Regions from separate parts of the Bacillus sp. mrc49 genome, predicted to be linked through region 1. Evidence: riboswitches for the same ligand, from Rfam matches in the RefSeq annotation. Region 1 holds a riboswitch; each other region holds the start of a gene.
The links. A riboswitch is a leader RNA that binds a small molecule or an ion and turns the genes downstream of it on or off. The one in region 1 is predicted to bind cobalamin.

Region 1 (8,127 bases):
TCCTGTATAAGCACGGGCCACGCGAATGGTCGACATGACTGCCTCGGTGCCTGAATTGGTGAAGCGGACTTTATCAAGGGACGGTATGGCCTCTTTCAGCATTTTGGCGAACTTGACCTCATGCTTTGTTGGAGTTCCATATAATATACCTGTTTCTGCTGCTTTAACGATTGCCTCCGTAATATGTGGATGTGCATGCCCTGTGATGATCGGACCATATGCAGCCAAATAATCGATATATTTATTGCCGTCGACATCCCAGAAATAAGCACCTTTGGCATGATCCATGGCAACCGGAGACCCGCCGCCTACCGCTTTATATGAACGCGAAGGGCTGTTGACCCCGCCGACGATATGTTCCAATGCCTCTTTATGTAAAAGCTCCGAATTACTAAAATCCAATCTTAAAACCTCCTAAAAGTACAAACATATTCCTCTTCATCATAGCACTTTTTCGTCCGGAAATCTGGGGGTGGAGGCCAAGGAATGTGACCCACCCTTAAAAAATTCGCATGAATCCTAGAAACAGCTGAATCCATGGTCCGTTATTTTTTGCTGGAAATCGAATCCGGTCCCAAAATTCCAGTCAGGAAGGTCAGGATGCCGACGATGGAGTCCGGATTTTCGATGTCGAAGGATTGGCGGTTCATTTCTCCTTCGGCTTGGTAGTAGATGAGGCTGCCGGTGCCTTTTTCTTCATTAATATGAATTTGGAAACTTAAGGGGGTGCTTTCTATCGATCCAACGGAATCCCTTTGAATGACTTGGCATAATAATTGACCGAATTCATCATCATAAAGGAAGTCATAACGAAGGCCAATGACGACCTTTTCGATTTGTGATAATAATAATTGTTTTATATTCATGGCATACTTGTCTCCTTTATATATGTATCTCTTACAACGTCAGGATTATCCTGAAAAAAGGGGGGGCGGAACATCAGGCATTTTTATTGTCTAAAAAGCTGAGGTTGGATAAACTAATGCATTAGGACAAGAGATTACGGAGGATGTAACAGGATGAGTGATGCAATACAAGTGAAACAGTTGCGGAAGGAATTTAAGTCGGCATCAAGCCGTTCAGGTTTAAAAGGCGCCTTCCGGGATTTACTTACAAGAAATTATAAGATCGTCCCTGCTGTCAATGATATCAATTTTACTGTAAAAAAGGGTGAAATGGTAGCTTATATCGGTGAAAATGGCGCTGGGAAATCGACCACGATCAAAATGCTCACGGGCATTTTGGAGCCGACGTCAGGCCAAATCTCGGTCAATGGCATGAACCCCCATAGGGAAAGGGAAAAGTTCACCCAGACGATCGGAGTCGTATTTGGGCAGCGCTCACAGCTTTGGTGGGATATTGCCGTTCAAGAATCCTTCAGGCTGTTAAAAAAGGTTTATAAGGTAACGGATGAACAATATAACGATCATATGGAGCATGTCATCAAGACGCTTGATATCGGTCCTTTGCTCGACAAACCTGTGCGGAAGCTCTCACTAGGTCAGCGAATGCGCTGCGAGCTTGCGGCAGCATTGATTCACAATCCTCCATTGCTGTTCCTGGATGAACCGACCATTGGGCTTGATGTACTCGTGAAACTGAAGATTCGCGAATTCCTGAAAGAAATCAATGAAAAATATAATACGACCATTCTTTTGACCACCCATGACTTAGGCGATATTGAGGCGCTTTGCGAGCGCGTGATCATGCTTGATGAAGGCAGGATCATTTATGATGGGGAATTGCAGAGTCTGAAGGATAACTGGGCTGAGGAAAAACAGATTCATTTTCAATTCATTGAGGGAGTTTCCCTTCAGGAATTGCAATCCTTGCCGCTCCCATTTAACGCAAACTGGGTTTATGATGAGAAAAACCAAACATACATCGCCTTGCTGAAAGAAGAAGGTGACCATATTTCCCAGCTTGTCTCGGCTGTCGTATCTCATTTTAAAATAAAGGATATCAAAATTCACGAGACGTCCATTGAAGAGATTGTGCGTAATATTTATGAAGAAGGCACTGTCTGACTCTCTTATCATTAAGAAACAACGTGTCTATCAAGGAGGGGGAGAGTGCCTTGGGAAAATATCTAGCAATGATTCGCATGCGTTTTTTGATGATGCTTGCGTATCGAACGGATTATTATACCGGCATTTTGATTTATAGCATTAATATCGGGGCTTATTATTTCTTATGGAATGCAATATATGGAGAAAAAAGCTCCATCGAAGGTCTTTCAAGTATGCAGATGACAACTTATGTGGCGGTTGCTTGGATGGCTAGGGCCTTTTATTTCAATAACATTGACCGCGAAATTGCCACTGAAATCAAGGATGGGAAGGTCGCCATCGAGATGATCAGACCCTATAATTATTTAGGGATGAAGACGATGCAGGGGCTTGGGGAAGGGATATTCCGTTTCTTCTTCTTCTCGATCCCGGGCATGCTGCTGGTAGCCTTGGTTTTTCCGATTGAACTGCCGAACGAACCTGCAACATGGGCGATATTCGGAATTTCCTTGCTGTTCAGCTTCATCATCAATACCCAAATTAATTTATTGACGGGGATCACCACCTTTTTCCTTTATAATAACGCGGGATTGATCCGGGCTAAACGGGTCATCATCGATTTGTTTTCCGGCCTATTGCTGCCCATCAGTTTCTATCCGATATGGGCGCAGGAAGTGATGAAATACTTGCCGTTTCAAGGGATCAGCTATGTACCAAGCATGATCTTCACGAACGGGTACAGTTCAGGGGAAATTGGCATGGCGCTTTTACAGCAGTTCATTTGGTGCATCATTCTCATAATACCGATTCAGCTTTTATGGATAGTCGCAAAAAAACAGCTGATTATTCAAGGGGGTTGATCGGATGTTTTATGTATCGATGTTTTTTCAATATGTGAGTCAATATATGAAAACAAGATTGCAGTATCGGGCGGATTTCTTCATGGAAATCTTATCTGACCTGCTGAATCAGGTCGTGAATTTGGTTTTCATCTTGGTCGTTTTTGGCCATACTCAGTTTTTAAGCGGCTGGAGCCGCGAAGAAATCATATTCATCTATGGGTTCTTCCTTATTCCATTCGCCCTTTTTTCAGCGTTTTTCAATATTTGGGATTTCAATGATCGCTATATCGTCAAGGGTGAGATGGACCGGATATTAACAAGGCCGATACATAGCCTGTTTCAAGTCATTTTGGAAAGAATCGAGCTTGAATCATTATTTGGTGTTGTGACTGGTTTGATCATAATATTTTACTCTGGGGCATCACTGAATCTGGAGCTTGCCTGGTATGATCCGATTCTTTTCATCATCTTTGCCATTGGAGGGGCGCTTGCTTATGCAGCCATTTTCGTTGCGATAGCAAGCATCGGGTTCTGGTCGGACGCAAAAACCTCCATCATGCCCATGATGTATAATATCGGGAATTATGGACGCTATCCTGTCGATATTTATAATAAGATCATTCGCTTTGTCCTTACATGGGTGCTGCCATTCGCGTTTGTCGGTGTTTATCCGGCATCCTATTTCCTTAGGAAAGAGGAGTGGTATGCGTATGCATTCGCCACACCTGTAATTGGGGTTATCTTTTTCATGATATCCGTCGTCATTTGGAATCAGGGAGTGAAGCGGTACCGCGGGGCAGGAAACTAAAAAGAAATCCCTTCAGCCATCAGGTTGAAGGGATTTCTTTTTGTTTATTTACGCTTATTCTTTCTTTCTATATATCTTGCCTGGGCTTCGGCATATTGCTGTTTTTCCATTTCCGTTTCCGGTATTACCATTGGAACTTCGGTCGGCTTACCATCTTCATCAATGGCAAGCATCGTTAAAAAGGCGCGTGCCGTAAGCTGCTTTTCACCTGTTAATAAGTTTTCTCGTTCCACCTTCACGAATACCTCCATGGAAGTGCGGTGGGCACATGTGACATAAGCCTCAAGGTTAATCGCGTCTCCTGTCTTGATGGGTGCCAAAAAATCAAAAGAGTCGCTTGATGCTGTCACGACTGGCTTTCGACAATGGCGCATAGCCGAAATGCAGGCTATTTTATCGACATATGCCATTACCTTCCCGCCAAAAATGGTATTGTGATGATTTGTGTCAGGCGGGAAAACAAGGTCAGTTAAAAAGGTCCTTGACTGCTGTGTGGGATGGCCTGGTGCTATCTCTACGTCGTTTTCGATCATTTGCCGGTTGTTTGGGCCAATAGATTTTCCCGGACGATTTTGGCTGCCTCGACCATATTTTTAAGGGAAGAAACCGTTTCAGGAACGCCCCTAGTTTTCAGGCCGCAGTCAGGATTGATCCAAAACTGGTCTTTATCCAATACCTTGATGCCTCGTTCAATCATGTCGACCATTTCCTTCACAGCCGGGACTCGAGGACTATGAATATCATATACCCCTAGGCCAATTCCTTTTTCGTATGTCTTTTCCTCGAATGCGGAGGCAAGCTCCCCGTGGCTGCGGGATGTTTCGATGGAAATGACATCGGCATCTAGGGAAGAGATGACATCCATGAAACTGTTGAAGTCACAATAGCACATATGCGTATGGATTTGCGTTGTATCTTCCACGCTCGATGTGGAAATCAGGAACGAATTCACCGCCCAGTTCAAATACTCTTCCCGGTCGCTTTTCTTCAATGGAAGTCCTTCTCTAAGTGCAGGCTCATCCACTTGGATCATTTTGATTCCTGCCGCTTCCAAGGCAAGTACCTCTTTATCCAAGGCAAGGGCAAGCTGATAGCAAACATTCTCCCTTGAAATATCATCACGGACAAATGACCAGTTCAAAATCGTTACAGGACCTGTGAGCATTCCCTTTACCGTTTTCTTTGTCAGTGATTGAGCATGGACGCTTTCCCTGACAGTCATCGGCTCGATGAAATGAACGTCGCCGTAAATGACGGGGGGCTTGACGCAACGAGAACCGTAGGATTGAACCCATCCTTTTTCCAGAAAGACGAATCCCCCCAGCTTATGGCCGAAATATTCAACCATATCCGTCCGTTCAAATTCTCCGTGAACGAGAACATCCAGGCCGATTTCTTCTTGAATTTCGATCCACCTGGCAATCTCATCATTTATGAATGTTTCATATTGGGCAGCAGTCCAATCTCCTCTTTTGAATTTACTGCGTGCTTGTTTCACTTCAAATGTCTGAGGGAAGCTGCCGATCGTTGTAGAAGGAAGAAAAGGCAACTTGAAAAATTCACGTTGTTTTTGGTAACGCTCTTTAAATGGCAGCTGACGTCCCGAGGTCTTGGATTTAACCTTTTCTACATCGGCTTGTACTGCTTTATGATTCCGGGCCTGGGAACTGGCTAACGTTTGGATCGCCAATTTATTCGCATCCACTTTCTTTACGATTGCCTCCAAACCTAGATTGCTGCCTTTGACAAGGGTAGTGATTTCTTCTAGCTTCTCATCCGCGAAGGCAAGTGCCTCCTTCACTTCTTTAGCAAGCGCGTTTTCATTGCGAACGGTCACTGGAACATGAAGCAGGGAACAAGAGGGTTGGAGCCAGATTTTATCTTCTGCCACTTTGTTCTTGATCGTCTCGATTAATTGAAGCTTGCTCGATAAATCGGAAAGCCAAATGTTTTTTCCGTCAATCACGCCTGCACCAAGCACTTTGTCTGCCGGGAAGCCGAACGTTTCAAGATTGCGGACATTTCTTTGTTTATCATGAACAAAATCGAGCCCGATTCCCTGAACTTTCAATTGAGTGACCGCTTCATAGTGTTCCACGGCATCAAAGTATGTTTGGAGCATGATGTTCAGGTGAGGTGCCGCTTCATTCAGTTTTTCATAGAGGTATGTAACAGTTTCCATATCATCTTTGGATATCGATGAAACAAGGGAAGGCTCATCTAACTGAACCCACTGCACACCTTCTTGCTCCAACTCCTGCAATATTTGTGTATAGAGGGGGAGCAGGCTCAGGATGATGCCAGGGATATCTTCTTTATTGAAGCCTTTGGAAAGGGAGATGAAGGTATACGGTCCGATAAGCACCGGCTTCGTTTCAATCCCCAGCTTCTCCTTGGCTTCCCGATATGCAGCAAGCGGCTTATTTTCTGTTAAAGTCAGCTGGGAGCGTTTTAATTCCGGGACAATATAGTGATAATTCGTATTGAACCATTTCGTCATCTCGGATGCGACTTCGTCCTTGTTACCGCGGGCCATTGAATAATAAACGGATAGCGGGACACTGCCTCCTTCATAAGAGGAATAACGTTCGGGAACAAGACCGAACATCACGGAAGTATCGAGCATTTGGTCATACAAAGTAAAGTCATTGACAGGAATGATATCAACGCCTTGCTCTTTTTGCTTTCGCAGGTTGCCCAACCGGATCGCTTCCAGTTGCGATGTGAATTCCGTTTCTTCGATTTTTCCTGACCAGTAAGCTTCTAATGTGCGTTTCCATTCACGATCTTCCCCGATGCGCGGGTATCCCAGATTACTACTTTTCAAAATTTCCATCCTCCTACATTCTTTGAATTTGATTGATATCCAACAAAAAAAGCACCCCTAACAGTCAAAAAGAGAAAGTTAGAAATGCTTAAAATAAAGTGTCAAGCGAATTGCCACTTACATGAAAGGTTCCTAACACCTCCCTATCTCCCGTAGGTTAAAACAGTGTTGTTGAAACAGGCAGGTCTCCTGACTTAGGGCATATCATTAGCGGCAAGCCTTCCCAATCCTTAGGATCAGTGGCATATCGGGTGGCGCTAACATTCCCATTACAGTGGCGGGACCGTGCCGGGATTACACCGGACTTCCCTTTTAATCCTAATGAACATTAGGAACCTGTTTCCACATATGAAATTCGATAAGTTAAAAATTTATAAAATAGAAACTATTATAAAAATTTAGACAATCTTAACATATCCGACCAAAAGGGTCAACAAGCAAAAGTTTCGTAAACAAGCCCTATGACAAGGCTGAAGTCTTTTCAAAATAGAATATATTGATTGGACAGGGAGTATGTATAAGGAAGTGGGCGTTTTGAAATGGGGCGTGGGGGATGACTTTCTACATCTTGATTGCCGGAATCATTTTTTGCATGGTGATGAGCATTCGGACGTTATTTCTTGTCGAGTCGGGGGGGAAAAAGTTCTCTCTTGAAGATATGCTTTGGCTCGGCAATTTATATGCGACGATATTGGTTGGTTTTGCACTGATTTATTTATTATACGAGCTTCAGAATCACTCAGTGATTCTTGATATGGGCAATCGATTGGATGGCACTTTTTATGAACAACTGAAAACTTCTTTTTATTTCAGTGCGATGACGATGTTTTCTGTAGGATATGGCGATATAGCACCTATAGGCATGGGCCGGATGATAGCGACAATACAGGCATTCATCGGATACACGCTTCCGGCGGCATTCGTGATTCGGACGGTGATCGACCTGGACCAGAAGGATAGGAAGGATAAATGAAAGTTGTGTTTCTTTCGATTATTGGGTACCCTTACCATAATGAAGAAAATGGAGGGTTCAATATGACTGTTAAAATTGGAGAAAAAGCACCTGATTTTCATTTACCTGCTAACAACGGTGAAATGGTTTCCCTTTCGCAGTTCAAGGGCAAATACGTTGTTTTATATTTTTACCCTAAAGATATGACCCCGGGTTGCACGACGGAGGCATGTGATTTTCGGGATCACAATGAACACTTTGAGGAATTGGATGCTGTCATCATTGGCATCAGCCCGGACCCAGCCGCGCGTCATGAAAAGTTCATTGAAAAACATGGATTGCCTTTCCTTTTACTGGCTGATGAAAGTCATCAAGCTGCCGAAGCATTCGATGTGTGGCAATTGAAAAAGAACTTTGGCAAGGAATATATGGGCATTGAGCGTTCCACCTTCCTGATTGACAAGGAAGGCATGATCGTCAAAGAATGGCGCAAAGTAAAAGTAAAAGGCCATGTTGAAGACGCTCTTGAAACTCTTCGTGAACTCCAAAAATAAGGGTGAGCGACATAGGGAGCTCGCCGCCAAGTTGATTCATCATTCAATACGATTGAAGCCAAAAGAGAGAATCCTGATAAGGGGCCATATCCGCACGAAGCCACTGATTAAAGAGCTGATCGTTGAAGCTTACAG
Region 2 (8,127 bases), on a different contig from region 1:
GCTGCAACGATATTGACTGGTTTTGTAAATTCTTTAGCCTTATTGATTTTCACTGCACAGCTTACCCATTTCGTAGGTGAATCTTGGATCATGTATGTCATGACCGCCGTATCATTAGCGATCATTCATCTTTTTCCGCTGCTTACGAAGGCTCCCTTCCCCCCTCGTTGCCATCGTATTGATGACGATCGCCGCCATATCCACCGGGGTGACGGGACGTACGGTTGGGGATATAGGGCAATTTACCGAAGCGCTCCCCATATTCATGCTACCGGACGTCCCTTTGACATTCGAGACTTTGGCCATCGTTATTCCTGGCGGATGTGCGATGATCGGGCAATCCGGAATCAAAAAGAGGCAGGCTTTCCACATTTGGGGCAGGCGCGTTCCGCATTGAATGGCGTCCTAATAAAAATCCCCATGTCTGCACTCGTTGCTGTCATGTTCATGGTTTCCATCGGTACATTTGACTGGTCTTCATTAAAGAGGAACTAGAAAGCGCCAAAGACGGATGCAGCCGTGATGATTGTAACGGTCCTCATCGTCCTATATACGCATGATTTGTCGAAAGGGGTTTTTGCCGGGGTGCTCTTGAGCATGATCTTCTTCTCGGCCAAAATATCCAAGGTGACGGTTGAAAAAACGGCAGAAAAAATGATTTGAGGACAAATCTTTTTTGCTTCGGTGCAGGACTTTGTTTCAAAATTCGAAGTTAATGATGATGTAAATGCGATCATCATTGATTTTTCCCATTCAAAAATATGGGATGCTTCTGCGGTCGCTGCTGTCGATACGGTTGTCCATAAATATAAGCAACAAGGCATTTCCGTACATGTACAGGGCCTCGATCTGGAAAGCTCCTTATTGCTTGATAAACTTGCCAGCTCAATTAGTAAAATATCCTGAAGAAGGATCTTGCTGGCGAATAGAACTTTTCAAAACCGACAGAATAAATAACAGGAAATATGTCGATATGGAAGGGAGCGAAAAGCATGACACCCGAGCAGGATTATACGGCTGCCAATCTTTCACCAGATTTATTGGATGAGTTGAAAAGCTTTGAAAGCAAGCTTGGCGAGGAAGCGAATAAAGAATTGATTGTCATCGCCTATGAAAAGGAAAAGGATTCCTTGAATTAAGCAAAAAGACGGAAACATGATCATTCGTAATGTTTCCGTCTTTTTTGGGGTATGGAAAAAGGGTGCAGCAGCACCCTTTTCACTTACTTATTTACTGAATACATCCGTTAATACAGGCACGATTTGTTTTTTGCGCGAGACCACGCCTTCCAAAACGGCGATGTTATTGTTCAATGTAACGTTATAGGCTTTTTCGACTGCATTCGCTGCTCTTCCAAGAGCTAGGGCTACAGAATCATTTGTCAGGATATCCGTAACGACGAATAGGAATAAATCCAATTCCTTCACTCCGATAACCGCTTCAATCGCCGCTTCCAATTCAGCTTGCTTAGCAAGGACTTCATTCGGATCTACAGCATTGACTTGGGCTATTTCCACTTTTGCCATTCCCATGCTGAATTCTTTTGCATCAAGAGTGATCAGCTGCGCAATCGTCTTGTCGCTTAAATCAGCTCCTGCCTTCAGCATTTCCAATCCATAAGTTTCAGCGTTCACTCCGGCAATGGCAGCCAGCTCCATGGCCGCTGCAACGTCTTGCTCAGTGCAGGTCGGGGACTTGAACAATAAAGAATCGGAAATGATGGCAGATAGCATCAGCCCTGCTACCGCTTTCGGGACTTCGATTCCATTTTCTTTATAGATTTTATTTAAAATAGTTGCCGTACAGCCTACCGGTTCTGCACGGTAATATAAAGGATCGCTTGTTTCAAAGTTAGCGATGCGGTGATGGTCGATAACCTCCAGCACACGGACTTGGTCAATATCCTCAGCACTTTGCTGGCGTTCATTATGATCGACAAGGATTACGGTCTCCGCCTCCCCTGCCACTTTTTCGACAAGACGAGGAGCATCGAATTTGAATTGGTCCAGCGCATATTGAGTTTCGCCATTCACTTCACCCAGACGAACTGGTTCAGCATTGATACCTAATTGCTTTTTCAGATCCGCATAAGCGATTGCGGAACAAATCGTGTCTGTATCCGGGTTTTTATGTCCAAAAACTAATACTTTATCCAAGATTTAAATCCCCTTTTTCATAAAAATTTTTCCGTGAATCCCCAAATCGCACCAAGGGAATGCCACCTTTACGCTACACTTCATTTTAACACAAAATCCGTTAAATTCAGTGCTTGAATTGCCACTTCGCCAAGAAAATCTTTCATTCGCCTTCCCCCTGCCTTCACTTTGTCAATAGATAAGGGTTGGTTTTTCTCAAATATATTAGTTGAATTATCATCGCATATGGCTTACGATAATATAAGCAGAAATACTAGATATTGATTATTAAAACAATACTGATAACTATATATAGAATTTTTTACAATCCAAGGTGCCAGTGATGGCTGAAAAGGGAATCCGGTGCAAACCCGGAACTGTCCCCGCAACTGTGAATGTGACGAAATGAGGAACCACTGTATGGCTCACTATACGGGAAGGACTCAAAGTAGGATGATCATGAGTCAGGAGACCTGCCTTGAATTTTTCACGTTCTTATTCTTCGGGGATTGAGATGATGAAACGATCGTATAACGGCTATTTTATTCATGGCTCTTTTATGCTGTCGTTTGATCCGCTCAACTCGTTGGGCGGTTTTTTTATTACCGGAAGTTTACAAGGAGGATTCTTAATGACTCAAACATATAACTCTACCATAAGCGAGAATGATACTGAAACGAATTCCCTTCAGCTTGAGATGCTGTCGAAGGAATTTGAAGGCCGTCTCGATATGGAGAAATTCAAAAAGCGTTTTACAAAATGGCTTGAACGCAAAAGTGATTCAACCGATGAACAGGCTTCAAAGAAACTGATTCAGCTTGCTCTTGAGAGCGTGGATATCGATGCCCCGGATTGGACATTCGTTGCAGCTAAAGAGCTATTGAATACGATGTACAGGGATGCACAGGCCAATCGAGGTTATCAAGGCATGAGTTATGGTCCATTCTATGACCTTATCCAGGACCTGTCGCAGCTGCAAGACGGCCAACGCTATCCAGTTTATAAAGCCGAGCTGCTATCATCTTATACTAAAGCCGAAATTGAAGAACTTGGTTCAGTGATCGACCCTGAAAAGGATAAACTATTTTCCTACATAGGCATCTACCTACTAAACGATCGCTACCTTGCCCGTCCCAAAAAAGACAAAGTGTACGAACTCCCCCAAGAACGCTTCATGATCATCGCGATGGAAATCATGCGTTTGGAAGAAACGGAGCACCGCCTGCAACTTATAAAAGAAGCATACTGGGCCATGTCCAATCTTTATATGACCGTTGCCACCCCTACACTTTCGAACGCAGGTAAAGCGCATGGACAATTAAGCTCCTGCTTTATCGACGCCATTGAAGATTCCATCGACGGCATCTATCTAGCTAACTACGATGCTGCCAAGGTGTCTAAATTCGGCGGCGGTGTCGGCCTGTATGTCGGGAAGATTCGCTCACTTGGTTCCGATATCCGTGGTTTCTCCGGCAATAGTTCGGGTACGACTCCTTGGATCCGGCTATTTAACCAGACAGCCGTCAGTGTTGATCAATTAGGTCAGCGCAAAGGCGCGATAGCGATATACTTGGATGCTTGGCATAAAGATATCATGAGCTTCCTCGATTTGAAGACGCAGAACGGGGATGACAGATTAAAGGCACATGATATTTTCACGGGTGTATGCATTCCCGACTTGTTCATGGAGGCTGTACGCGACAGGAAAGAATGGTACCTTTTTGACCCGCATACAGTCAAGCAAACCCTTGGATTCTCACTTGAAGATCTATATGACGAGAAAAAAGGCGAAGGTAGCTTCAGGAACCATTATGCTCTTGCTGTCGAAGCCGTAGAGAATGGTACGCTGCCAAGCTACAGCTTTGAAAAGATCAACGCGTTGGACATCATGAAAAGCATCATGATTTCTCAATTAGAAGAAGGCGTTCCATATATGTTCTACCGCGATGAAGTGAACCGGAAGAACCCGAATAAGCATAAAGGGATGATTTATTGCTCCAACCTCTGCACCGAAATTGCTCAAAACCTAAGCCCAACGACGATCACGGATGAATATGAAACAGAAGATGGCGATGTCGTTGTAGTTCGCAAAAGCGGCGATTTCGTTGTCTGCAACCTATCATCCATTAACTTGCCTCGTGCAGTGGGCAGCGATGTTTTGGAAAGATTGATCCCCATTCAAGTCAGGATGCTCGATAATGTCATTGATGTGAATAATCTTCCGGTCAAGCAGGCATCGATTTCGAATAAACGGTACCGGGCAATTGGTTTAGGAACGTTTGGCTGGCATCATTTACTTGCCACAGAAAATATTTATTGGGAATCCGACGAGGCCGTTCACTATGCCGATGCATTGTACGAAAAGATCGCTTATTTAACAATCAAGGCATCCAACGAGTTGGCAAAGGAAAAAGGATCTTACCCATATTTCGAAGGTTCGGATTGGCACACAGGGGAATACTTCGAGCTGCGTGACTATACGGATCGGAAATGGCTCGATTTAAAAACGAACGTACAGGAGCATGGGACTCGTAATGGCTACTTAATGGCCATTGCCCCTAATTCATCTACTGCTAAAATCGGCAATTCCACTGATGGAATCGATCCATTGTATGAAATAGAATTTTATGAAGAAAAGAAAAACTTCAAATTCAAGGTAACGGCACCTGGTTTGACGCCAAATACGTATGAATATTATAAAAAAACACGCTTTAATTTGGATCAGCTGGAAAGCATCAGGCAAAACGCAGCCCGCCAAAGGCATATTGACCAGGCGATCAGCTTTAATCTATATGTTCACAACACGATCAAAGCGAAAGTCTTATTGGATATTCACTTAACGGCTTGGGAAAGCGGCTTGAAATCAACGTATTACGTTCGTTCGACTTCTTCCGAATATGACAATGCGTGTGAAAGCTGTTCAAGTTAACGTTCGCTCATACCCAGTAATTTATTTTTAAAGGAGTTTTCACGAATGACCAATCATATAAAAAAAATCAGGATGCTCGAACCTACGCATCCTACTAAAGCGACCGGTGTTTTCAAAGGAGAAGCTTCAGGCTTTCTCCTTTGGAACGATATTCAGTATGAAAAATTCTATGATACCTATACACAGCTCATCAATAATTTTTGGAAGCCATCTAGCGTGAACATGATTCAGGATAAAAAGCAGTGGGGAGAAATGGATGAAGATATCCAGGACGCCTTTCTTGATATCCTGACGATGATTGCTGGGATGGATAGCCTGCAAACGCCTACCTTGGTGGAAATCCTTCGATACATCAAGGACCCTGCAGCAAAGGCAATCCTTGCCAATATGGCTCAGCAGGAATCGATCCATAATGAATCTTATTCGTATATCCTTGCTTCCTTGATCCCGGTAGGCAAGCAAAAACAGCTTTTCGACCGCATTAAAGAACATCCGGAAGTGATAAAGCGAAATCAGCCGATTGTGGATGCCTATCAAACCTTCGTGGACGATCCAAGCCCTCAGCACTTATTCGAGGCTTTGATCCATTCAACAAACCTCGAGGGGATTTATTTCTACTTGGCCTTCGCATTTTATTACAATTTAGGACGGCAAAATGTCATGACCGGTTCGGCTACGATGATTTCGTACATCCATCGTGACGAGATGGTTCATTTCGATTTCATCGGAATGCTCATTCAAATCCTGATGTATGAATATCCTGAATTGAATAATGAAGAAAACACGAAATTCATCTACACAACGATTGAAAAAGCCGTCGAACTTGAAAAGGAATGGTCCGAATACATGCTTGAGGACATTCAAACGAAAGCCGACCTCGATTTGGAAGAATTCAATGAGTACATCGAATATATCGCCAACAAACGGCTGCGCATGTTAGGCCTCGACAATCTGTATAAAGAGTATGACGAAAACCCGATGCCATGGATCAAAACCTTCGATGATGAATCGATCGGACTGACCAAAACCGATTTCTTCGAACAAAAATCAAGAACATACAGTCAAGTAAATGCCAGCAATGGGTTCGATGAATTATAGGATTGCCATCGTTTATCATTCTGCAGGCGGCAATACGAAAGCGCTCGCCGAGGCCATCGGTTCTCTATTGCCTGACGCTGAACTATATCGCATGAGTGAATTCGATTTACGCACTTTGCCGAATTACGATGCGTTGATCGTGGGTACCTATACTTGGGGCAATGGAGAGCTGCCGGCTAAATCGGCTGCCTTTTATGAAGAACTGGAGCAACTTCCGATAGCTTCCCTAAAAACAGGGGTCTTTGGGACTGGCGAAACGAACTACAATCATTTTTGTGGAGCGGTCGATCATTTTCGGGACATGTTATTTGCCAAGAGTCAGTTATTGGTCACCTTGAAGATAGAACAAATGTATCAGGATTCAGACTTGTCCAGATTACAAAAGTTTACCTCATTATTTCAAAATTGAACGAAGGGGGATATGCGATCCGTATATCCCCTTTCGTTTGTTTAAACCTGGCACAATTCTGCCACGGTATGGAAAAGGATGATGTATAATGAAGGAAAAAAGGAGACCATCATGGCCGCTACTATTGCTCAGTTATTGCCCATCGTTTTTATGCTGGTACTTGTCGCATTCGTTATTTTCATCGCGTTTTACCTATCCGGGCATTTTAATCGTTCAAAACGGATTGAGGAAAAACTGGATAAAGTTCTAAAGGAAATGTCGAGGAAAAAAGAAGGTTGAACATGAAGGAAAAAAATAAAAAGACTCCATAAAAACGGAGTCTTTTTTTTATAGGCGTTCAATTATTTTTGAACGTTAGCTGCTTGTGGTCCACGAGCGCCTTGCTCGATTTCGAAAGAAACTTCTTGGCCTTCTTCAAGAGTTTTGAAGCCTTCGCCTTGGATAGCTGAGAAATGTACGAATACATCGTCTTGGCCTTCAACTTCGATGAAACCGAAACCTTTTTCTGCGTTAAACCATTTTACTTTACCTTGTACCATGATAGTTCCTCCTGTGTTTGGAAAAATCCATTTTATTACTATTTTTGGTTCTGGATAATGTTTCAAGAGGAATCCTATAACGGTAAATCCATCTATCAAACTTATTCCGAACAAAAATAATTACCCATATTATATCATGGAAAATCCTAAAAAAACAAGATTATCACAGTAATTCAAGCGACAAATTATCCTAAATTTCTACATTTCCCGCTTCCTGCTTTGACGAAAGCCTTCGTCAAGCAAATAGCGCTCTGCCTCGATCGGGCTCTCGAAACACTCCTCCAAATTCGAACCGGAGTACACGTTCCAGAGTTGATCTTCCCTGATTAGCGAAAGCTCTTGTTTTTCCCTGCCAATCCAAGTGCCTTCCAACCTAGCGAACTCGTTATCCTCCTCTTCGATTTCAATCGCAGGTTCAGATAGATAGTCCATGCTTTTCCGGATCAATTCCTTTAATTCCGCTTCCTCATAGTCACGTATATTGATGAACCCTTTACGGTCTGTGTCTTTTTTTCTCATATGTCCTGCATAAACGAAACCATTGCCATTGGGATGCAAGTGCTGAACGACTATCTTTTTCTCCTGAACGCTTTCTGGATAATGGAAGTTCACACGCCCCAATGAAACGTCTTTTCGCTGTAACTCCGTGAAAGTCTCGATAATGCTTAATTTTTCTTCAAATGTTAACAAATTTCTTCCTCATTTCATTAGTTCATCTTGTTTGTCGATTATAACACAGACTGATAAGAAACAATAATCTCCCTCCAGGCAGGCCTAAGCGGGAACTTTGATTCCGGGTACGCCTCTTTCAAGCCTTCAGTTTAAGCAGGCAAAAAATGCGTCTCATTTAATATACGTAACGGCAAAAAGCATAATGAAAGAAATGGCAATGATGATGGCAACCCATAGCCAGGCTAACGTCATATTCCCGGAATCCATGGCAATATATATAGCAGTAGGTATCGTTTGTGTCTGTCCGGGAATATTTCCGGCAAACATTAATGTCGCACCGAATTC
Region 3 (8,127 bases), on a different contig from region 1:
AGGCAGCTTTTTTTATAAAAAGGTTTGATTAAGCGCATGGAAGGTTCGGGACATAAAGCTGTTAAGGATAAATTGAATTGTTTAAAGAAAAGAAAAGTTGTGAAAGATTTAGCAAATGAATTTTTACAGCAAGCTATGAATCAAGATAGAATAGATATACGTACCTTAAACATTGAGTATAGAGAAGCAACAAACATGGCATTTAACGATTTTACATGAAAATATCCCTTTCATTCCAATAATGTTAGAGGGATAAAGGAATCAGTAGTACAACATTATTTGTAGAAATTGGAGGTAAGTATGAGGACTCTGCATGTAACTTTTGAAGAAGCATTGGATATTTGTAAAGCATTATCGAATGAGCACCGTATGACCATTATACGCATCTTATCGGAAGGGCCTAAGAATATAAATGATTTATCCGATATGTTGAACATTCCTTTTTCAACTACAGCTGTAAATGTTAAAAAGTTAGAAAATTCCGGAGTCATCACGACTCAGATTATTCCAGGAAGAGGCAGCCAAAAAGTAAGTTATAAACGGTATGATCGAATTATCATAGATTTAGTTGAAAAAACGCCTGATACAGATGATTCTCATATTATCTTCAAACTTGGGGTCGGTGAGTATGTCCATTGTGAAGTTGAGCCCACATGCGGGTTATTAAGTGAAACGGGGACGATTCATGTAAATGATGATCCCCGCTCATTTTACGAACCAGACCGAAGAAATGCCCAGCTAATATGGTTTCGATCCGGATTCGTTGAGTATCATTTTCCAAATAGAATCCCTAACAGCGCAAAAGTAGGAGAGTTGAGCTTTTCTGTTGAATTATGCTCTGAGGCGCCCAGTCATCAATCAGATTGGCCTTCAGATATCACTTGTTGGGTAAACGGTGTAGAAATCGGATTTTGGACGTCACCTGGAGATTTTGGAGGAGAAAGGGGACTATTGACACCCAGTTGGTGGCCACAACAAGATACTCAATATGGTGTTTTGAAAATATGGAAAATCAATGGGGAAGGTTGTTTCATTGATGGTGAAAAAATATCATCAATAACGATCGACGAGTTGGGACTTCATGAACAACCATACATTTCACTGAAATTGGGAGTGAAAAAAGATGCAAAAAATAAAGGGGGAATTAATCTATTTGGAGAAAAATTCGGAAACCATGATCAAGGTATAATCATGAAAATTTGCCATAAATCCTTTTAATCATAGGTGAGTGAAACTACATAACGGCATGCGTACCTACATATAAAAAAACCATCACACTGTTTTTATAGTGTGATGGTTTTTTTTATTCCCCTTCACCAGCAACAATAATTTACTTTATTTGCATATTTTTATTACAAATATCTTGTTATGTTACAAATAAAATGTAATAATATGAATTAATTGTGGAAGCGCTTTACTTATCTGGAGGAATTGAGCAGAAAGGCGTTGGTTTTTAATAGGGTATTTTGGGAGGGGGGATTTCTATAAGGTAATGCATTAGGTTTATAGGAATGAGATTTTGGATTAATCAAGTAACGGATAGACCAGCTGGATATTTTGGGCTAGGAGGAATAATCATGGAAATGGCGTTAGAAAAAAAAACAGAAGTTGAGTCCGTTGAGAAGATCGCTTTATTAGAATATATTGCCTATTTTTTCTATGGGTTCGGACAAGTATTAAATTATGCAATGGTGGGTACATTCATTGCAATTTTTTATACAGATTATCTTTTTGTTAGCGCTTCATTCATTGGCGGATTATTTTTGGTATCGAGGATATTGGATGCTGTTATTGATCCTTTTATGGGAGCTTTAATTGATAAAACGAATTCTCCTAAAGGTAAGTTTCGTCTTTGGATGAAATGGGGCTCCCTTGCTGTTGTTGCATCCACAATGATTCTATTCATTCCATGGTCGCTTGATGGCCAAGTTTTGTTGGCAATAATCTCGATTACCTATATTTTATGGGGAGTTCTATATACCTTAAGTGACGTTCCATTCTGGTCCTTATCTACGGCAATGAGTAATGACGGTCAAGAAAGGTCCAAAGCTGTAACAGTTGCAAACGCAGGCGTGAATTTAGGGTTTTTATTACCTGGCTTGCTCGTACCCATTTCGGCTAAATATATCGGCCATCATATTTTGGGGTATGATGTTGCCAATAATACTGCGTTTATGCAAGGACTGCCATGGGCTATGCTTTTTTTGTCTGTCACTACTATTCCAATGATGATCTTTGGCTATTCCTTTACGAAAGAGAGACGAAGCAAGCATATTGAAAAAGTTTCGTTTAAAGAAATGGTGCAAACGGTTAGAAGTGCAAAGCCTTTATTTGTGATTTGCATCATCTTCTTCCTTGATATTTTCTGGGATCTGCAAACGGCGTTAATAACCTATTTCTTCGTCTGGAACCTAGGAGATGCACAAAACCAGGCAACTGTAGCATTTTGGTCAATGTTCGGATTTATCTTCTTGGTATTTTATCCTATGCTAACAAAAAGGTTTAAAAAGAAATGGATACTTCAAACACAATTAATTCTTGACACTATTTTACGCTGTAGTTTATTTATCCTAGGATACGAAAATCATACCTTTGTTATCATTTTACTCGTAGCATTAAGCTTTATTAGAACAATGGCATCTTCCGTTATTCCAAATATGATTGGTGAAAGTGTCGAATATTGTGAGTATAAAACAGGAAACAGGACAGAGGCACTTGTGTTTAGTTTCCAAACATTTACCGGTAAGTTAAAAACCGCATTTGCACTAGGCTTATCGGGCTTTTTATTAACAGTTATCGGATATACACCATCAGTAACGAGCCAGTCAAATAGTACTCTCCACTGGATATTTGTTATTTGCATCCTTGTACCTGCAATTGGTAATATCCTGAAACTATTCGTAAGCTTTTATATCAAATTTTCTGAAGATGAGTTCAAGGAAGTTGTGAAATTCATAAAACATAAAAATTCCCGTTTGAATGCCCTAACTGAAAATAACCAATCAGAAGCGCTATATCACATTAAAAAAATGGAGGAAATACAAGCACAATTAGAGAAAAAGGGAATCTAAATTCAATAGGTTAAAAAGGAGAGGTAAAATGAAACGTCATGAATATCCTAGACCACAGTTTGTAAGAAGCTCATGGGTGAATTTAAATGGTGAATGGGCTTTCGCATTTGATGATGAGAACAAAGGGCTGATGGAAAATTGGTTTAATAAAAATCTGGAAACCAATAAAACGATACAAGTACCATTCGTCTACCAATCTAAATTAAGTGGCATTGAAGAAACTGGCTTCCACCCATATGTTTGGTACCAAAAGGAATTTTCTTTACCGGAAGAAATGAGGAACAAAAAAAATATTTTGCACTTTGGTGCAGTGGATTACGAAGCATCGGTTTTTATCAATGGAAAGCTTGTCGGAAGGCATGAAGGCGGGCATACGAGTTTTTCATTTGATATTACTCCCTATCTTAATAAGGGAAAAGCGCAAATGATCACCATTAGAGTGTTTGACCCGCAAACAGACGAAACCATACCAAGAGGTAAACAGTATTGGAAACAACAATCAGAAGTAATATGGTATACAAACTCCACTGGCATCTGGCAAACTGTCTGGGTTGAGTCTGTAAATCCATCACATATCGAAACGGTACGATTTACAACCGACTTAGATAATGGAACAGTGATCATCAATGCGGAAGTTTCGGAATTTAAGGTAGGACAATTTTTGCGGTATAAGATTTACTTCAAAGATGAATTGATTGCAAATGATTCTGTCCAATTGGTCGAATCACATACACAAAGGGCTGTTGAGCTGTATCAGCAGCATATATTCAGAACTTCCTTTCATTTTCATGATGAAACGTGGGCCTGGTCGCCTGAATCTCCTAATTTATTCGATGTCGTGTTGGAATTGGAGCAAAGTAATGAAACTCTAGATAGGGTAGAGAGTTATTTTGGGATGCGAAAAATTCATACAGAACGTGGAATGGTTTATTTAAATAATAAACCGTATTATCAAAAGCTTGTTTTGGACCAAGGATATTGGCCTGATGGATTGTTGACCGCGCCGAGCGACGAAGCTTATAAAGAGGATATACGCTTAGCAAAAGAGATGGGATTCAATGGCTGTCGAAAGCATCAAAAAATTGAAGACCCCCGGTTTCTATATTGGGCTGATCAAATGGGCTATTTAGTGTGGGGGGAATGTGCTGCCGCTCCAATGTATAGTGAAAAAGCAGCTAGCCGCATAACAAAGGAATGGATCGAGATCGTTGAACGAGATTATAATCACCCTTCAATTGTTACTTGGGTTCCGATAAACGAAAGCTGGGGAGTGCCACATATTCATTTAAATAAACAACAACAAGCTCATTCCTTAGCATTGTATTATTTGATTCACTCGTTAGATACTACGAGATTGGTCATTTCTAACGATGGATGGGAAATGACTAAGACTGATATTTGTGCCGTTCACCATTATCAACATGGGACTAGTATAGAGTTTGAAAAGTATCGAAGTTTTGTAGATGACTTATCTACAAAAGACAATTTATTAGATTCGATGTCGACGAAGTGGTCTATTTATGCAAAAGGTTATCAACATCAAGGTGAACCCATTTTATTAACGGAATTCGGCGGAATTGCCTACAAGGTTGGTGAAAGTGAGGGGTGGGGCTATACGAGCTCTTCGACTGAAGATGAGTTTATTAACGATTATGCGAGGGTTATGGCGGCTGTCCAACAATCAAGGTCAATTCATGGATATTGCTACACACAGCTTACGGATGTAGAGCAAGAAATCAACGGACTGCTGACTTATGATCGTCAGCCTAAGTGTGACTTAAACAAGATAAAAGAAATCAACAACCAGTATCATAGTCAAATTGTTCAAAATGCAGGGAGTAACAAAGCAGGGAGCTGTTCCGAGGAGAAAATTGCAGTTGATTTCAACTAGGTTATAAGCTTTGGTTATTAAAAGGTAAATAAATCTATTAATGAAATTATTTGTAAATTGACTAAATTTTTGATATGTTTGATTGGAAAACTTCATACGTGTAGAAACAGGTGTAGATTGATATTTTTTCATCTACATAATAGGGAAGTCGGTTAGAGCCCGACGCTGTCCCGCAACTGTATTTGGGAGCGATCCGGATAAACCACTGTCTTCAGAAACATGAAGATGGGAAGGTTCGGGGAGTGATGATCATAAGCCAGGAGACCTGCCTGTTTCAGCACACATCTATACCTACGAGGATAGGGGGTGTTAAGTGCGAGCGATTGATCTGCATGTTTTTATTTTGTCATGGGAAAACATGTTTATTTACGTATCAATTCGAACTTAACAACTTCTTTATTGGAAGTTGTTTTTTTATTTTGATCATTATCAGGAGCTGTACAGAAAAAGTAGTGTATGTGAGCAATATTGAAAGGGCTTACAATAAACTAGGAGCCTGCCCGAGAGAAGAGGGCGATGAGTTGAAATGAGGAGGAAAGAAATGGGTGAACTTCAATGTAACGAACCTTTATTTCCTCATGGACTGGACACGGCAGGATTTACACCAGAGGATTTTAATGAGGAAGATCATCTCATATCAAAGACTACAGAGCTCTTTGTCAAAAACGAAGTAATGCCCCTGCTGGATTCGATTGATCGGCATGATAACGGCAAGGTGAAAAAATTGTTTCAAGAAGCGGGAGAGCTCGGCTTACTCAGCGTAGAGGTTCCAGAGTCGTATGGCGGATTGTCCCTGAATAAAAAGCTTTCAGGGCTTGTGGCCGAGAAAATGGGATTTGGCGGTTCTTTCAGCGTCTCCTTTAATATACATGCAGGTGTAGGGACCCTCCCGTACGTTTATTACGGAACAGAAGAGCAAAAGCAAAAATACTTGCCAAAACTTGCATCAGGAGAATGGATTGGTGCTTATGCCTTAACGGAAAATAACGCGGGATCAGACGCGCTTAACGCTAAAACGACGGCGGTCTTGAATGAGCAGGGGACAGCCTGGCTATTAAATGGTGAAAAACAGTGGATCACGAACGCACAAGTGGCCGATGTATATGTTGTCTTCGCCAAAACAAATAACAGCATGACTGCATTCATTGTAGACAGAACGTTCAAAGGGGTTTCCGTCGGTCCAGAAGAGAAGAAAATGGGGATAAAAGGGTCTTCGACAGCGACTTTAATTTTGGAAGATGTCAGTGTACCGGCGCAGAATGTTTTGGGAAAAGTCGGGCAAGGGCATCGTGTAGCATTGAATATTCTAAACATGGCGCGATTGAAGCTTTCCTTTTCTAACATCGGAGCATCCAAGCAAGCATTGGAGCTTGCCATTAACTACGCGAAACAGCGTAAACAATTTAACCGGACGATCATAGGTTTTTCGATGATACAAGAAAAGATTGCGAATATGGCGATTGCGATTTATGGAGCGGAAAGTGCGGCCTACAGAACGGCTGATAGCTTGGACAACGTATTCGAAACGGACGAACCTCTCGATGAACAATTGGGAAAACTGGCAAACTATGCAGCCGAATGTGCGATCAATAAGGTTCATTGCTCCGAGATCCTTGATCGAATCGTGGATGAGGCTTTACAAATTCATGGCGGTTATGGCTACATGCAAGAGTATGAAGTGGAACGATTATATCGGGATGCCCGGATTAGCCGGATTTTTGAAGGAACGAATGAAATAAACCGTCTGACCATTGCCAAACTATTGATGAAAAAAGGATTTCAAAACGGCGGCACATGGTTAAACCCTCTATTTGATGAGGAGGCGAACCGAAACCGGCAATACATCCAGATTTCTAACATGCTTCTTCACAAATCTTTGAAAGCATTGATACATGCCAATATCAACATTCAACAGGAACAAGAATATTCCCGTTTGCTTGCAGACATGGTGAAGGAAATTCATGTGATGGAATCTGCGGTCATTCGCACTGAAAAAGCGATACAAAAGAACGGGATGGAAAAAGAGCGGCTGAAAAATAATATGACGAACGTTATCTGTGAAGAAGGATATCGCAGAGTTGAAGAGATGGCTGTGTTGATTTTAACGGGAACGGAGTCGGGCGAAGCAGGCAGAAAAGTATTGTTGGAAGAAGTTCGCAGCCTTGCTGTTCCCCTCTTTAGGAATCTATTTATACAAAAACGTGAAATTGCAGAAAGAATGGCTGATCAAGAAAAATATAATGTGTGAACGGAGTGAAGCCTAATGAAAAAAATCGGGTTTATCGGATTGGGCAATATGGGTCTGCCTATGTCGCAAAGTTTACTACTTTCTAATTTTACTGTGTATGGAATGGATTTGAACAAAGAAGCTGAAATGTCCTTTCATCAATCAGGAGGAACGATTGGCGTATCGGTTGAAACTATGGTGAAACAATGTGATGTGATCTTTACAAGTCTTCCATCCTCTAAGGCAGTGGAAGAAGTTTTCCTAGGAGAAAAAGGACTCGTTTATCTCGTCGATTCCGCTGTTATGCTGATCGATACAAGTACGGTAGACCCTGAATTGAATATCCGCATCGAAGAGGCTGCCAAGAAAAAGGATGTTGATTTTCTCGCGGCACCCGTCAGTGGCGGCGTGATAGGGGCGGTAAACCGGACGCTCACCTTCATGGTAGGCGGTTCAAAGACTGTCTTCGATAGGGCCATGCCTTTATTTGACGTAATGGGCGAGAATATTTTTCATGTGAATGATCGAATCGACAGCGGTACGAATACAAAGCTGATCAATAATCTCTTGATCGGATTTTATACGGCAGGGGTAAGTGAAGCTCTTCACCTTGCAAAGAATAGCAATCTTGATCTTGAAAGGTTGTTCGAGATGCTGAACGTAAGCTATGGCCAGAGCCGAATCTACGAGCGGAACTACAAAAGCTTCATCGCAAACGATAATTACGAACCCGGTTTTGCTTTAGAGCTGCTAAGAAAAGATCTCGGGTTCGCACTTGGGCTTGCTGCAAAGAATGATGTGGAACTGCCGCTAAGCAAAATTCTTTTTGATCTGTATGAAGAAGCAGTGGAGAACGGGTATGGTGATAAAGACATGTCCATCTTCTATAAAAAAATAAGTGAGCAGACGACAAAGATTCTTTAAGGAGAGGTGAGGGA
Region 4 (6,737 bases), on a different contig from region 1:
ATTATTAATCGGTTCCGCTTCTTTTTCCTGCTCTTTTAAGTACTTTTGTACGGAACGTTTATCCACTTTTCCACCAGACTCTTTCTTACGTCTTGCTTCAAATGCTGACAGTTTTTCGCGATAGCCACATTTACATGTGAAGATTTGACCGTCGCCTTCACCACGCAATTCCATTTTCTTTTTACATTGCGGGCAGCGTGCATTCGTTACACGGGCGACGTTCTTTTTATGGCCGCATTCACGATCTTGGCAGACGAGCATTTTACCTTTTTTACTATTCACTTCAAGCATTGGCTTACCACAGTCTGGACAAGATTTCGTTGAGATATTGTCGTGTTTATATTTTTTGTCACTCGTTTTGATTGCACTGACAATCTCTTTTGTGTAATCCTTCATTTCATTGATGAACACGTCTTTTTTCAGTTTCCCTTTTGCGATTAGCTCGAGCTTTTGTTCCCATTCAGCTGTTGTCGCAGGAGATTTCAGTTTTTCTGGCACTAAATCCAAAAGCTGACGCCCCTTGGATGTGATATGGATTTCTTTGCCGCCGCGTTTTTCGAATAAGAATGAATTGAATAGCTTATCGATGATATCGGCACGGGTGGCGACTGTTCCAAGTCCGCCCGTTGATTTCAACGTGTCTGCCAGCTTCTTATCGTTTGTTTTCATGTATTTCGCAGGGTTTTCCATTGCTGATAGTAAAGTCGCCTCCGTAAAGCGTGCTGGTGGCTTTGTTTGGCCTGACGTTTGAGTGATTAATTTTGTTTTTAATTCATCGTCTTTTTCAATACGAGGCAATAGCTGCTCTTTTACATCCTCTGTTGATTCTTCATCATCAAAGTGGTTTGCATAAACTTCTTTCCAGCCGGAATGAATCACGGATTTTCCTCTAGCGATAAACGTTTGATCACCAATTTTCGTTTGCACCGTCAATTGCTCATATTCAAACGCAGGGAATAAAACTGCCAAGAAACGTTTCACGACAAGGTCGTAGATTTTGCGTTCTTTGTCAGTGAAGGCTGAAAGATTCACATAACCCTCGGTCGGAATAATGGCATGGTGATCACTGACTTTACTATCATCGACAAATGCTTTTGACGTCTTAATAGGCTTATTCAACACCTTATTTGCAAGAGGACGATATTCACCTATGGCACAGGCTTTTAAACGCTCCGGAAGCGTACCAACGATATCGGATGATATATATCGTGAATCCGTACGCGGATAAGTCAAGACCTTGTGTTGCTCATACAATTTTTGCATGATGTTCAATGTTTCTTTAGCAGAATAGCCAAAGAGTTTATTCCCATCCCGTTGTAACTCTGTTAAATCATATAGACCAGGTGCGAATGTTTTCTTTGCTTTGCGGTCAATGGAAACAACAGTCGCATCCTTACTTCCAAGTGATTTCACGATTGCATCGGTCTTTTCTTTATTAAAGCTGCGGCTATTTCCATTTTCATCTTGCCACGTTAACGTAAGTCCATCTGTTTGGGCTTCGATTCCATAATAGGTTTGCGGCTTGAAATTCGCAATTTCCTCTTCGCGCGCTGCAACCATTGCAACCGTCGGTGTCTGAACGCGTCCACAGTTTAATTGCGCATTGAATTTTGTCGTTAAGGCACGGGTTGCATTTAAACCGATATACCAATCCGCTTCCGAACGTGCTACTGCTGAAGTATATAAGTCTTCATACTCTTTACCAGGCTTTAAGTTATTGAACCCATCCTTAATTGCTTTATCCGTTACGGAAGAAATCCAGAGACGTTTGATGGGCTTATTCACTTTTGATTTCTCGATGATCCATCGTGCAACTAATTCTCCTTCTCTCCCCGCATCAGTCGCCACGATTATTTCATTCACATCATTGCGATTCAATTGTGTTTTAACAGCATTGAATTGCTTTCCGGTTTGTTTCATGACAACTAGCTTCATGCTTTCAGGAAGCATGGGCAGGTCTTCCAGCTTCCATGTTTTAAATTTCATATCATATGCCTCTGGATCTGCTAGAGTAACCAGATGACCTAATGCCCACGTAACGATATACTTATCGCCTTCTAAAAATCCATTGCCTTTTTTATTACACTTCAATACATTCGCAATATCACGTGCAACTGAAGGCTTTTCAGCAATTACCACACTTTTTGACATTTGTTCAAACTCCCTTACTAACTATTTACCGTCTAATATAACATAATTTCAAAGAGGGAATGGCCTATACAGTTCATTTGAGCCCTTGAAACGAAGCCGCCGGGATCGGGACAGTGGCAACTGTTCGAAAGCTTCTTGGTCGAAAAGAGAGGGAAGGGCCTTCACGTAAATTCAAAAGGAAAGCAACTCCTCGAGTTGGCGCCTGAAGACCTGAGGTCGCCTGCTTAGACGGCACAGGAGGAGCAAAAGCTAACGGCGATTGCAAAAGGAATTCTTGCCAAACAGGTTTTCATTGACGATATGCGCCAGAAATGCAAGCAAGATCATGTGGCAGGCTGATGCGTGTAGTGAATAATGAAAAGGGGGAAATGCTTGTCTGTCAGGATCGTGAATGCGGCCACAAGGAAAGTGTTTCACGTGTAACAAATGCGCCGTATGCCTGCAGTGCGCACAAGAAAAAAGGATGGAGCATTCGCTCCATCCTTTTTCTGTATATTACTGCTTCGACTAAATTTCATTCAGTACGGTGCCATGTCATTCATATTCAAGTGTGTTGTCCATTTTTTTTGTGTGTTTTTCGGAATCTACTCGTATGAGCGTACTGAATGGCTGCTGATCACCTGGACTGAAAATCGCTTCATCATTCTCTGGATTCCATCGGCTGTAAATACTCATGATCAGTATCTTCCTCCTTTGGATGAGAAGAGTAGTAATTCCCATTTTGATTAGCATCTAACGCTTCAATTGACTCTAACGCTGATCACCGGGACTAAACACCGCTGCGTCATTCTCCTTGTTCCATTGGCTTCTGATTGTACTCATGCACATCATCTCCTTTGGTTGAGAATGTCTTACAGTATTTATATACCCGGGTAGGACAGGTTGAAACATTTATTTTGAATTTTTTTCGCAATCCTGCGCGAACATCATTTCACGCCAAGGTTTTCTATATATTCGTCGTCCTTTAGCTTTCCTGTATGTTCTATCTTAGAAAAACAACGTGTCATAGAAACACTTACAGAATTTTATTGAAAGGGTGAAAAGGTTATATTGCAATTTGATTTTTCATTTTAGGCAAGAAACTGTTATATAAAACAAAAAACCCCTTAACATGTAAGGGGTTTTTTTTAGCGTCCCAGATAGGAATCGAACCTACGACCTACAGCTTAGGAGGCTGTCGCTCTATCCTGCTGAGCTACTGGGACATATTAAAAGGTCGACGACTTGTTTATTATATTGGTTATAGGCAAACTTTTCAAGTGAGTAGCTTATAATTATGAAAAAAAATGCCTGGCGGGTCATTTAACGATAATTTTTACCTTTTATTGCGTTAATTGGAATACTTTATTATTCGTTGGTTTTCTGGTACTATTATGCTAGAAAAAAATAGGAGAATGATAGTGGGAAAATACAGATTGGTATGGATGGCAGCAGTGTTTGTGGCTTTTATTTTAGCTGGCTGTTCACAAGGTGTTTTAGAGAAAATAGGTAAAAAGACGGCTGCGCCGATTGCGGAAGATAATATCGAGGTGGCTGCAGCAGAGGAGAATGAGGCCGAAATAGATTCGGAGGATGGAGCAAGTCCTGAACGAATCGATACGAGTGGCTGGATAAGGGCCGAGTCCGAGGTTAGGCTTCCGATATTGATGTACCATAGTATTTCGGAGGGGAATAACCTTCGGGTGCCGAAGGAGGAATTCCGGCTGCAAATGGCTTGGCTTCGGGAAAATGGCTACCAGACTTTATCGCCTAATGAAGCCTTTCTCGTTTTAAGCGAAAATATAATGCCAAGTGAAAAGTGTGTCTGGATTACTTTTGATGATGGCTATACAGATAACTACACGGAGGCTTTTCCTATATTGAAGGAATATGAGTTGAAAGCGACCATCTTCATGATCGGGAAGTCCATTGGTAAAGCTCATCACCTGACGGAAGATCAAATGATGGAGATGAGTGCGGATGGGATTTCCATCGAGAGTCATACAATCAACCATCTTGAGCTGAACCGGATGACTTCCGGGCAGCAGGAAGCTGAAATGGTCCAGTCCAAGGATTTATTCGATCGCATTCTGAACCAGGAGACGACGGTACTTTCGTATCCAGTCGGCCGTTATAACGAGGAGAGCCTCAGGTTATCGGAAGAAGCGGGATACAAGATGGCAGTCACCACCGAACCTGGCGGGGCAACAAGTGATCAAGGGATGCATGCCCTGCATCGCGTACGGATTTCACCGGGATTATCCGTCGGGGGATTTGCATCACTGATTGAAAATGCGTCCAATCGCTGAAGCTGGACAGGCGTTTTGTGAAAAATCCTCCAATAATCGCTTCTTGCATGGTGTATAATGATAAGCAGTGAAAATTATATACATATGAACGATTTGGTGTCTAAATGACTTAAAAGGGAAGCTGGTTCAATGCCAGCGCGGTCCCGCCACTGTATATGGGAGCTGACGGCTGTATGCCACTGTTTGGGATATGGGAAGATGCCGTTGACGATGACCATGAGCCAGGAGACCTGCCAAGATTCGTACACCTGTGACCCACGCGGATGGGGAGGTGTGTGGCAGACTGTAAAGAGTCCTTCATGATATTGTTGCCATACAAGCATCTTCCGTTTGACGGGGGATGCTTTTTGTCATGGGGTCCTCGCTTAAGGCGGGCTAAAACTAAATGAAATGATTGTGGGGAATGAACGTGAAGAAGATTTTTGGCCTGATACTGGTGATGTTGCTGACGGCTGGCATGATGGTTGGCTGCAGCGGCACGGCCGATGAAGGAAAAGGAAAGCAGCAGACGAATCAGGCTACACAACAAGCCTTCCCGGTTACGATTAAAGATGCAACGGGTGAAAAGGTGACGATAGAAGAAAAACCGAAGAAAATCGTTACGTTGATACCAAGCAATACGGAAGTGGTCTTTGCGCTTGGTTTAGGTAATAAGGTTATTGGCGTGTCCGACAATGATAATTACCCGGAAGAAACGAAGGATATCGAAAAAGTGGGCGGCATGGAGATGAACACGGAATTGATCGTCTCCTTGAAGCCCGATCTTGTTCTTGCCCATGCATCGAGTGCCCATAATTTGAAGGAGGGGCTCCAGCAGCTTAAGGATGCGGGAATAGATGTGCTTGTAGTCAATGATGCCCAAAACTTCAATGAGGTGTACAAGTCCATTGATATGATCGGGATGGCAACAGGCGAGCAAGCTAAGGCAAAAGACATCATCACGGACATGAAAACGAAGCTGAAGGTTATTTCCGAGAAGGCCAAATCGGTAAAGGAATCGGAAAGGAAGACCGTTTTAGTGGAGGTTTCGCCGTCCCCGGATATCTATACACCTGGTAAAAATACATTCATGAATGAAATGCTTATGATGATTTCAGCTGACAATGCTGCAGCGGATGTGGATGGCTGGGCCAAAATGGATGAAGAGTCGATGATTGCAGCCAATCCGGATGTCATCATTACGACTTATGGTTATTACACAAAAGACCCGGTAAGTGGAGTGACGGGCCGAAAAGGGTGGCAAGACGTTACGGCGGTTAAGAATGCCCAAGTTTTTGATGTCCATTCCGACTTGGTGACCCGTTCAGGTCCACGTTTAATAGAGGGAGTAGAGGAACTTGCCAAATCAATCTATCCGAACGTATTTGACAACTAAATGGGCGCTTGCTTATTTGCTTGCGTCATTGTTTTTACTTTTTGCCAGTACGATCGGCATCTCATTCGGTTCGGTGTCCGTACCGATCCCCGTACTTATGCAAATAATCGGCAAGGAGATTTTTCATTTGCCGATTTCCGCTGATCCCGATGTGATGCTGACGAATATCGTGATGAACATCCGTTTGCCGCGTGTATTGCTTGCAGGTTTGGTCGGGGCATGCTTGGCGATCGCGGGTGCGGCATTTCAGGGGCTGCTCCGGAATCCGCTTGCCGATCCCTACACGCTCGGGATATCGTCAGGAGCATCAGTCGGGGCAGTGGTGACGTTATTCCTGAATATATCACTCCCGTTCATCGGTTTATATACGCTTCCTGCATTGAGCATCTTATGTTCCGTGATCACGATTTTTTGTGTACTGACATTCGCAAAAAAAATGGATCGATCGATGAAGGTCGAAACGATCATTTTGACCGGAATCATCTTCAGCTCGTTTTTAAGCGCCTTCATATCCTTGATGATTGCGTTGACTGGGGAGGAATTAAGACAAATCATCGGCTGGCTCATGGGCAGCGTGTCCATGCGCGGGTGGAATTATATCGGAATCATTCTGCCGTTTTTCATCATTGGCTCGTTGATTCTGATCATGAATACGAGGGAATTGAATGCGATGACCTTCGGGGAGGACCGGGCAAAACATTTAGGTGTCGACGTGCAGAGGCGGAAAATGTGGATCCTGATCGCGGGCTCGATATTAACGGGCGCAGCGGTTGCCGTTTCAGGCACGATCGGCTTTGTAGGGCTGGTGATTCCCCATTTGGTCCGGAGGATATGGGGGCCAGATCATAGGCATCTGCTTCCGTTATCATTGCTGGTAGGAAGCGGGTTCTTGATTTTGGCAGATCTTGTGGCACGGACGATCA

Region 2: it holds a riboswitch for cobalamin, as region 1 does, so the genes downstream of both, CVN76_RS26565 (ribonucleoside-diphosphate reductase subunit alpha) here and metE (5-methyltetrahydropteroyltriglutamate--homocysteine S-methyltransferase) in region 1, are expected to answer to the same signal.
Region 3: it holds a riboswitch for cobalamin, as region 1 does, so the genes downstream of both, CVN76_RS19230 (acyl-CoA dehydrogenase family protein) here and metE (5-methyltetrahydropteroyltriglutamate--homocysteine S-methyltransferase) in region 1, are expected to answer to the same signal.
Region 4: it holds a riboswitch for cobalamin, as region 1 does, so the genes downstream of both, CVN76_RS16690 (ABC transporter substrate-binding protein) here and metE (5-methyltetrahydropteroyltriglutamate--homocysteine S-methyltransferase) in region 1, are expected to answer to the same signal.

The regions. Positions count from the first base shown of each region.
Region 1 covers NZ_PHNG01000791.1:24,951-33,077, forward strand. The annotation lists gene CVN76_RS25435 (glutamate-1-semialdehyde 2,1-aminomutase) at 1-402, opposite strand, end outside; gene CVN76_RS25440 (hypothetical protein) at 546-866, opposite strand; gene CVN76_RS25445 (ABC transporter ATP-binding protein) at 1,020-2,027, shown strand; gene CVN76_RS25450 (ABC transporter permease) at 2,078-2,869, shown strand; gene CVN76_RS25455 (ABC transporter permease) at 2,874-3,659, shown strand; gene CVN76_RS25460 (acyl-CoA thioesterase) at 3,704-4,192, opposite strand; gene metE (5-methyltetrahydropteroyltriglutamate--homocysteine S-methyltransferase) at 4,189-6,495, opposite strand; cobalamin riboswitch at 6,649-6,841, opposite strand; gene CVN76_RS25470 (potassium channel family protein) at 7,040-7,459, shown strand; gene bcp (thioredoxin-dependent thiol peroxidase) at 7,522-7,992, shown strand; partial or broken gene CVN76_RS25480 (aminopeptidase) at 7,949-8,127, shown strand, end outside.
Region 2 covers NZ_PHNG01000800.1:42,531-50,657, reverse strand. The annotation lists partial or broken gene CVN76_RS26575 (SulP family inorganic anion transporter) at 1-906, shown strand, start outside; gene CVN76_RS31280 (hypothetical protein) at 993-1,139, shown strand; gene CVN76_RS26570 (manganese-dependent inorganic pyrophosphatase) at 1,227-2,156, opposite strand; cobalamin riboswitch at 2,451-2,630, shown strand; gene CVN76_RS26565 (ribonucleoside-diphosphate reductase subunit alpha) at 2,767-5,064, shown strand; gene CVN76_RS26560 (ribonucleotide-diphosphate reductase subunit beta) at 5,110-6,162, shown strand; gene CVN76_RS26555 (flavodoxin domain-containing protein) at 6,152-6,571, shown strand; gene CVN76_RS26550 (hypothetical protein) at 6,683-6,850, shown strand; gene CVN76_RS26545 (cold-shock protein) at 6,913-7,110, opposite strand; gene CVN76_RS26540 (hypothetical protein) at 7,309-7,800, opposite strand; gene modB (molybdate ABC transporter permease subunit) at 7,954-8,127, opposite strand, start outside.
Region 3 covers NZ_PHNG01000710.1:39-8,165, reverse strand. The annotation lists gene CVN76_RS19250 (hypothetical protein) at 37-219, shown strand; gene CVN76_RS19245 (ArsR/SmtB family transcription factor) at 301-1,218, shown strand; gene CVN76_RS19240 (MFS transporter) at 1,578-3,071, shown strand; gene CVN76_RS19235 (glycoside hydrolase family 2 protein) at 3,100-4,962, shown strand; cobalamin riboswitch at 5,054-5,249, shown strand; gene CVN76_RS19230 (acyl-CoA dehydrogenase family protein) at 5,504-7,210, shown strand; gene CVN76_RS19225 (NAD(P)-dependent oxidoreductase) at 7,226-8,113, shown strand.
Region 4 covers NZ_PHNG01000703.1:6,800-13,536, forward strand. The annotation lists gene CVN76_RS16675 (DNA topoisomerase III) at 1-2,151, opposite strand, end outside; partial or broken gene CVN76_RS31820 (DNA topoisomerase III) at 2,269-2,612, shown strand; gene CVN76_RS31080 (hypothetical protein) at 2,686-2,826, opposite strand; tRNA gene CVN76_RS16680 (tRNA-Arg) at 3,283-3,356, opposite strand; gene CVN76_RS16685 (polysaccharide deacetylase family protein) at 3,576-4,439, shown strand; cobalamin riboswitch at 4,517-4,691, shown strand; gene CVN76_RS16690 (ABC transporter substrate-binding protein) at 4,843-5,814, shown strand; gene CVN76_RS16695 (FecCD family ABC transporter permease) at 5,777-6,737, shown strand, end outside.